Linked DNA regions of Allorhodopirellula heiligendammensis. The protein of the gene in region 2 binds, or shares a complex with, the protein of the main gene of each other region. Links are inferred from orthologs where the notes say so. Each region holds a gene or a part of one and is shown on either strand. Other genes may lie near its edges.

Region 1 (3,158 bases), on a different replicon or contig from region 2:
CAAAATTTTGGCCAAGGAAGTGGCTCGTGCCCGCTTGCAATGCTTTGCGGTCCTGCATCATCGCTTCGATGGACAGCGTCTCGACGGCGCCGGGGAATCTCTCTTTCGGTGTTTTGCTGCCCACGATTACAGGCATCGCCATCCAGTTCTCGGCAAAGTCGCGATAGACCTCAACCATCTGCTCGGTTTCCGCGATCGCTTCGGCGGCGGTGGCGTGCACCGTGTGGCCTTCCTGCCAGAGGAATTCGGCGGTGCGTAGGAACATGCGCGTCCGCATTTCCCAACGCACCACGTTGGCCCACTGATTGATCAGGATGGGCAGGTCGCGATAGCTCTGGACCCATTTGGCGTACGTGGCGCCGATGATCGTCTCGCTTGTGGGGCGCACGATCAGAGGCTCTTCCAATTTGCCCGCTGGACGCAGCCCGCCATTGGGGTCCGGTTCGAGTCGGTGATGCGTGACGACGGCGCACTCTTTGGCGAAGCCCTCGACATGCTCGGCTTCCTTTTCGAGATAGCTCATCGGGATGAACAGCGGGAAGTACGCATTCTGATGCCCGGTGGCCTTGAACATATCATCCAACGCACGCTGGATGTTTTCCCAGAGCTGGTATCCCCACGGCTTGATCACCATGCAGCCGCGCACCGGAGAGTTCTCCGCTAAGTCAGCGGCCTTGATCACCTGTTGGTACCATTCGGGATAGTCGGCCTCGCGGGTGGGGCTGATCGCGGTTTTCGGTGCGGGCATGCGGAGAGTGGGAGAGTGGGAGAGTGGGAGAGTGGGAGAGTGGGAAGGCGCGTCACCCTGGAGACGCGTCGTCGAGTGGCTCGCAGGTAGGCCTCTCGCCAGTTGCGAGATGCTCTGCCGCGCCCGCGAGGCAGTGAAGCGGTGGCAACTGCTGCGGCGAACAACAGGCAGGAAATGTATGCTGCCGTGACGAGAGTGGTGCCCGCAGCCTAGGCGTTTGCGGTCGCCGTGAGTTGTTGCTGGAACTGCTCGAATAGATAGTGGCTGTCGTGCGGTCCGGCGGCAGCTTCGGGGTGGTACTGCACCCCGAAGACGTTGGCAGTGCGATGACGGATTCCTGCGATCGTATCGTCGTTGAGATGCCGGTGGGTGACTTCCAAGCACTCGGGCAAGTCCTGATCGTCGACGGCGAAGCCATGGTTCTGCGTCGTGATTTCGACTTTTTCGGTCTTCAAGTTCAACACAGGCTGGTTCGCACCCCGGTGACCGAACTTCAATTTAAATGTCTTCGCGCCACAGGCCAGAGCGATTAACTGGTGTCCCAGGCAAATGCCGAACACAGGGACCTTGCCGATCAACTCGGAGATTGTCTGCTGAGCGTAGGTCAGCGGTTCGGGATCGCCGGGGCCATTGGACAGGAACACGCCAGCGGGTTGGAGTCGCAGGATTTCTTCGGCAGAGGTGTTGCCCGGAACGATGGTGACGCGATTTCCCCGCGAGCGAAGATGGCGAGGAATGTTCCATTTCATGCCGAAGTCCATGCACACAACGTGCGGTCGATCGGCATCGGCGAGCCCGTCGGCATTGCTGACGATCTTGGCGCCGTGAGCACATTCGATGGCGGTCCACTCATCGAGTTCGGTGGTCCACATTTCCTGCTGGCTGGGCATGACCTCCTTCACCAGGTCGCGACCGACCAAGCTCGGTGCGGCCTTCGCTTTGGCGATCAGTGATGCATCATCGAGGTCGTCCGTGGACAGTATCCCTTGCATGGCACCCACGCTGCGAATGCGTCTGACGAGCGATCGCGTATCGATTCCCATCAGCCCCATCACGTTGTGTTGCTGGAGATAGTCGTTCAACGTGCCTTCGGAGCGGTAGTTACTGTGAATTCGGCTCTCGTTGCGAATGACAAACCCGGACAAGGCCGTGCCGTGTCGCTCGACGTCGATCGAATTGACCCCGTAATTGCCAATTTCCGGGTAAGTCATCGTGACAATTTGACCGCAGTAGCTGGGGTCCGTCAGGATTTCTTGGTATCCGGTCATGGACGTGTTGAAGACAACCTCTCCCGTGACCTCACCGCACGCGCCGAGGGAACGGCCCAAATAAACGGTACCGTCAGCGAGCGCGAGTTTTGCTGGTCGCGAGCGATTATTCGAATCAGTCATTTAACAGGCGTTTTGGTGGGTGCGGGAGTCAACGGTCCCAGTATCACGTCGAAAAACAATCTTTTCTAGGGGGTGCTGCGCACTCAACCCCGCCTTCACCAGCAATTTCCGGGAGAATATCAAAATCGCTGCAGGTCAAAGTGGCGCAAACTTTGCTCGAGGGCGCCCGTGGCGGATGAAATACAGGCTCCTGATTGAGTAGCTACTGTCCACCCCATGGCTACCGCTGCGTTTCAACCGTCTCATTCCGGTGGCGAAATGCGGACGATCGCAATAGTCATCCGAGCGGATTGACTGCCGACTAGCGTTTACGGACTACCCCGCAGCCTCATGGGCCTTGCGGCGACGAGCCGCGAGCGCCCCAGCGGCGCACACTGCGATGCCGAGCAGGGCGAGCGAGGAGGGTTCCGGCACGGCTGAAGCTGTGGTGATCGTCAGCGAAGCTTCATAGAAGCTCAGGCCATCCTGTGCCACGTCGTCTTCGATAAACAGCGACCAAGTTCCCTGGGCGGATTGTCCATTGAAAATATCGAGGCTATTGAGGGTGGCATCATCCGGCCGGAAGGTGCCGGCAGTAACTAAACCTGGATTGGCATTTACCGGTGTCAGCGCAGATTGATCAAACAAAATGGTCCCCTTGAAGCCGACCGTACCGGAAGTGAACGATGAAAAATTGTCGGCGGGAACGAGTTCAATGTCGTTGGGATTGGAGATCAGCGTAAAAGTTGTTCCCGAAGGACTCGTCAAGGCAAATTCGATCTCTTCGAAGTAAGCAATGCCTGCGGTAATGGGAGTACCCTCAGGCACGAAAGCATCATTATTGCTTTTGGCAAAGAAAATGGAGAGGTTGATGTCAGTTACGACTGTCGAGTCGCCTCCGAAGTCACCAATGGTGAATGAGAAGTTCCGCGTGCCGCTGGAGTTATCGAAGAACCCGTCGGTGGAGTTTATCTTGGTGACGACAGCCGCCTGCAGTTGGCCAGCTGATGTGACCGCTACTACTGCCCACGCTACCGCGA
Region 2 (4,106 bases):
CGAATATTTGGACGTGTTGTTGGCGCAGCGTGATATGAACGAAGCGAAAATGGTTTTGATCGAGACCAAACAACAACAACTGACGGCTGCCGTCGACGCTTACCAAGCCCTCGGCGGAGGTGGCGTGCTGGCTGGCTATCAGTGAGTGCTATCTTCCTTCGGCATCTCCACACGAGGTTTGAGGAAGGCCGTAGGCTGAAGTCTTGTCGGGGAGGTGCCGATCGCTCAGAGCGACCGTCAATCGCTGGGCAACCGAGACCGCGTCCTCCCCGAGAAACTCGCGAAAGTCACATTCCTCGCCCTCCCAAGAATCGCTTGGGAGGGTGACGTAAGAACGGCATCGTCACGCTCGATGTCGACTCAGACAGGCCAATCCGATTGGCTACGATTGGTTGCTCAGGGCATAGCGATGCTGCAGGGACTCCACGTCCATCTCCCGCTCCCGGACGGCCCACATGGCGCGGACGGCCGCTTCGGCGGCTGCCAAGGTGGTGATGCAAGGGACACCATGCTGAACACCGGCGGCTCGAATCTTACCCTCGTCAGTGCGTGCACCTTTGCCGCTGGGCGTGTTGAGGATCAATTGCACATCATCGTTTTTGAGATAATCGATGAGGTTGGGGTGACCTTCGGCGATCTTTTTAACCTGCGTGACCGCGATACCCGCTTCGGTGAGTCGCTGAGCGGTGCCCTCGGTCGCGAGCAATTCAAAGCCGAGTTCGGTCAGCGACTTGCCCAGCGCAACGACGTCATCTTTGTGCCGTGCTGATAAGGAGAGAAAGATTTTGCCGGATTCCGGCAGGACGGTGCCCGCTGCAAGCTGGCTCTTGGCGAACGCCATTGAGAATACTTCGCTGATCCCCATGACCTCGCCGGTGCTCCGCATCTCCGGACCGAGCACAATATCGACGCCGGCGAATTTCCGGAACGGAAACACGCTCTCTTTGATCGATACGTGTCGGGGAATCGGTTCCGTCGTGATGCCCAGTTCGGCGAGTGTTTTGCCTGCCATAACCTTAGTGGCAATGCCGGCCACAGGAATCCCAGTAGCTTTGGCCACGAAGGGCACCGTTCGGCTAGCCCGCGGATTCACCTCGAGAATGTATACCTGCGGACCATCAGCCTCAATCTTGACCGCAAACTGAATGTTCATCAGCCCCACGACATTCAATCTCGCGGCCAGCTTTCGTGTGGCGTCACGGATATCAGCGAGTATCGGCTGGGTCAGGCTAAACGAGGGGATGCAACACGCCGAATCACCGGAGTGAACCCCGGCCTCTTCGATGTGCTCCATAATTCCCATGATGACACAGTCGGTGCCGTCACTGATCGCATCGACGTCCACTTCGGTGGCATCTTCGAGGAAACGATCGATGAGGACTGGTTGGCCATCGGCGACAATGAACGCTTCCGCAACGTACCGTTCGAATTGAGCACGGTCATAACATATTTCCATGGCCCGCCCACCGAGCACGAAACTGGGCCGAACCAGCGCTGGATAACCGATCCGCTTGGCTTCGACGCGGGCCTCCTCCATGTTGCGGGCAATGCCGGACGGAGGCTGCCGCAGGCCGAGTTCATTGATGAGACTTTGAAATAACTCGCGATCTTCGGCGGTGTCGATTGTATCCACGCTGGTCCCAATGATCGGGATGCCCGACTGCTGGAGACCGCGAGCAAGATTCAGCGGCGTTTGCCCCCCGAACTGCACGATCACACCATCAGGTTGCACTTCGTCACAGATGTTAAGCACGTCTTCGATCGTGAGCGGTTCAAAAAACAGCATGTCGGACGTGTCGTAGTCGGTCGAGACCGTTTCAGGGTTGCTGTTGACCATGATCGACTCGATACCGAGTTCCTGCAGCGCGAAGGAAGCATGGCAGCAGCAGTAATCAAATTCGATGCCCTGGCCGATGCGGTTGGGACCTCCACCGAGAATCATGATGCGTTTTTTATCAGTCTTCGGTGGGACCTCCGACTCGGACTCGTAGGTGCTGTAGAAGTACGGAGTGAAGGCTTCAAACTCGGCCGCACACGTATCGACACTCTTGAAGACCGGTCGGATGTCATGAGCGAGTCGGTGGCTGCGAACCTTCAGTTCCGTCGTTCCGGTCATCGCTGCGATGTGCCGGTCAGAAAAGCCTCGACGCTTCATGTCCCGCAACTGCTCGGCATCCAGCTTGTCGAGCGAACCGAGCGTGGTGACTTCGTTCTCGATCTCGATCAAGTGCATCAAGTGTTCGAGGAACCACTCGTCGATATGTGTGAGAGCATGGATATCGGCAACACTCATGCCGGATTTCATGGCATAGCGGATGTAGAAAACCCGCTCACTACCGGGAGTGCTGAGCTTCGCACGGATTTCGTCGCGATCAGGTTGCTCGTCGGTGCCCCACTTATCTTTAGGGTCACTGCCGAAACCAAACGCCCCGACCTCGAGTCCGCGGAGAGCCTTCTGGAATGATTCTTGGAAGGTCCGGCCGATGGCCATCGTCTCGCCGACGCTCTTCATCTGCGTCGTCAACGTTGCGTCAGCTTCTGGGAATTTCTCAAACGCGAAACGCGGGATCTTCGTAACGACGTAGTCGATGGTGGGTTCGAAGCAGGCCTTCGTTTTTTGCGTGATGTCGTTGGGCAATTCCCACAACCGATACCCAATGGCCAGTTTGGCCGCAATTTTGGCAATTGGAAAACCGGTCGCCTTGCTAGCCAGGGCACTGCTGCGACTGACCCGAGGATTCATCTCGATCACGATCATCCGCCCGGTGTCAGGCTCGATCGCAAATTGGATATTGCTACCGCCAGTTTCCACGCCGATCTCTCGGATCACCGCCAACGACGCATCACGCATCCGCTGATACTCTTTGTCCGAAAGCGTCTGGGCGGGGGCGACGGTGATGGAGTCGCCCGTATGCACGCCCATGGCGTCAAAGTTCTCGATGCTGCAGATCACGACGACGTTATCGTCGCAGTCTCGCATGACCTCCATCTCGTATTCTTTCCAGCCGATGATCGATTCTTCGATCAGAACTTCAGTGACCGGTGATTGGTCGAGTCCGTTCTGCACGAGGGCGTCGAAGTCGTCCTTGTTATAGGCGATTGCCGATCCTGAACCGCCCATCGTGAACGAGGGTCGAACGATGGCGGGCAGGCCGACCTCGGCGAGCGCGGCGCGGGCCTCGGCGAGCGTACTGACGGTAAAACCTTTACAGACATCGAGACCAATTTTCTCCATGGCCTCTTTGAACTGGTCGCGTTCCTCGGCTTTCGCGATCACCTTGGCGTTGGCGGCGATCATTTCAACGCCGTATTTTTCAAGGACCCCATTGGCATCGAGGTCCATCGCGATGTTCAGCGCCGTTTGCCCACCGAGTGTCGGCAGCAACGCATCGGGGCGTTCCTTCGCGATGACTTTTTCGACCATCTGCCACGTCAGCGGCTCGATGTAGGTCGCATCGGCAGTCGCGGGGTCAGTCATGATCGTCGCCGGATTGCTATTGACCAAAACGACTTCGTAGCCCTCCTCACGGAGTGCCTTGCAGGCCTGCGTGCCCGAGTAGTCAAATTCGCAGGCTTGGCCGATCACAATCGGCCCACTGCCGATAAGAAGAATTTTTTTGAGGTCGTCGCGGCGCGGCACAGTCGTGGATTCCAGAAAGCGAGTCGAGGAGTTGACCAAATCTTGCGGAGGATAGCACGTTTTGCCCTGGGCGTAGAGGACGGTGCCTGCCGCGTTTTGTCGCGGAAGCCTGATTTCCTCGATTTGGGTGGTGTTCAGCGTGGGTTGCTTGGCGACAATGGGGCGTCGTTTCACCTCGCTGCTGCCCTCGACTCTGAAATATTTCTTTTTTTGATGGCTCGTATCCCCTTTTTTTGGCGTCAATCCCGACCTACCCCCTCGTTGAGGGTGGCCGCAATGCTGGTAGCGGCGGGCGTTGCTGGACTGGTGGTGGGCTGTCGAGAATCGGCCCCTGAATTTGACCACGACCGGGTGCGGGCGATGTCGCTGGAGATTTCTCGCGATGTGCCGACTGACGCGGCTTTGGAAGACGTCGCCGCAGTGGTGGATAAATTGTTTGGGACGCCCCAGTCGCCGCGATGGCCTC

Evidence for each region.
Region 1: the proteins of carB (region 2) and carA are in contact, whole or in part, in a solved structure (PDB 1KEE), measured with the Escherichia coli proteins. The link is inferred for Allorhodopirellula heiligendammensis from one-to-one orthologs.

What each region holds. Positions count from the first base shown.
Region 1 is NZ_SJPU01000001.1:2,307,561-2,310,718, reverse strand. The notes cover bases 49-2,884. They hold carA (glutamine-hydrolyzing carbamoyl-phosphate synthase small subunit), read right to left. Parts: upstream 2,140-2,884; coding sequence 958-2,139; downstream 49-957. Other genes in these bases: Poly21_RS08735 (PEP-CTERM sorting domain-containing protein), read right to left, coding at 2,455-2,884; proS (proline--tRNA ligase), read right to left, coding at 49-748. Also shown: more of proS, read right to left, coding at 1-48; more of Poly21_RS08735, read right to left, coding at 2,885-3,158. UniProt on the Escherichia coli protein: Small subunit of the glutamine-dependent carbamoyl phosphate synthetase (CPSase).
Region 2 is NZ_SJPU01000003.1:746,661-750,766, reverse strand. Bases 183-3,966 are described here. They hold carB (carbamoyl-phosphate synthase large subunit), read right to left. Parts: upstream 3,641-3,966; coding sequence 383-3,640; downstream 183-382. Other genes in these bases: Poly21_RS22670 (cytochrome c), read left to right, coding at 3,854-3,966. Also shown: Poly21_RS22680 (TolC family protein), read left to right, coding at 1-145; more of Poly21_RS22670, read left to right, coding at 3,967-4,106. UniProt on the Escherichia coli protein: Large subunit of the glutamine-dependent carbamoyl phosphate synthetase (CPSase).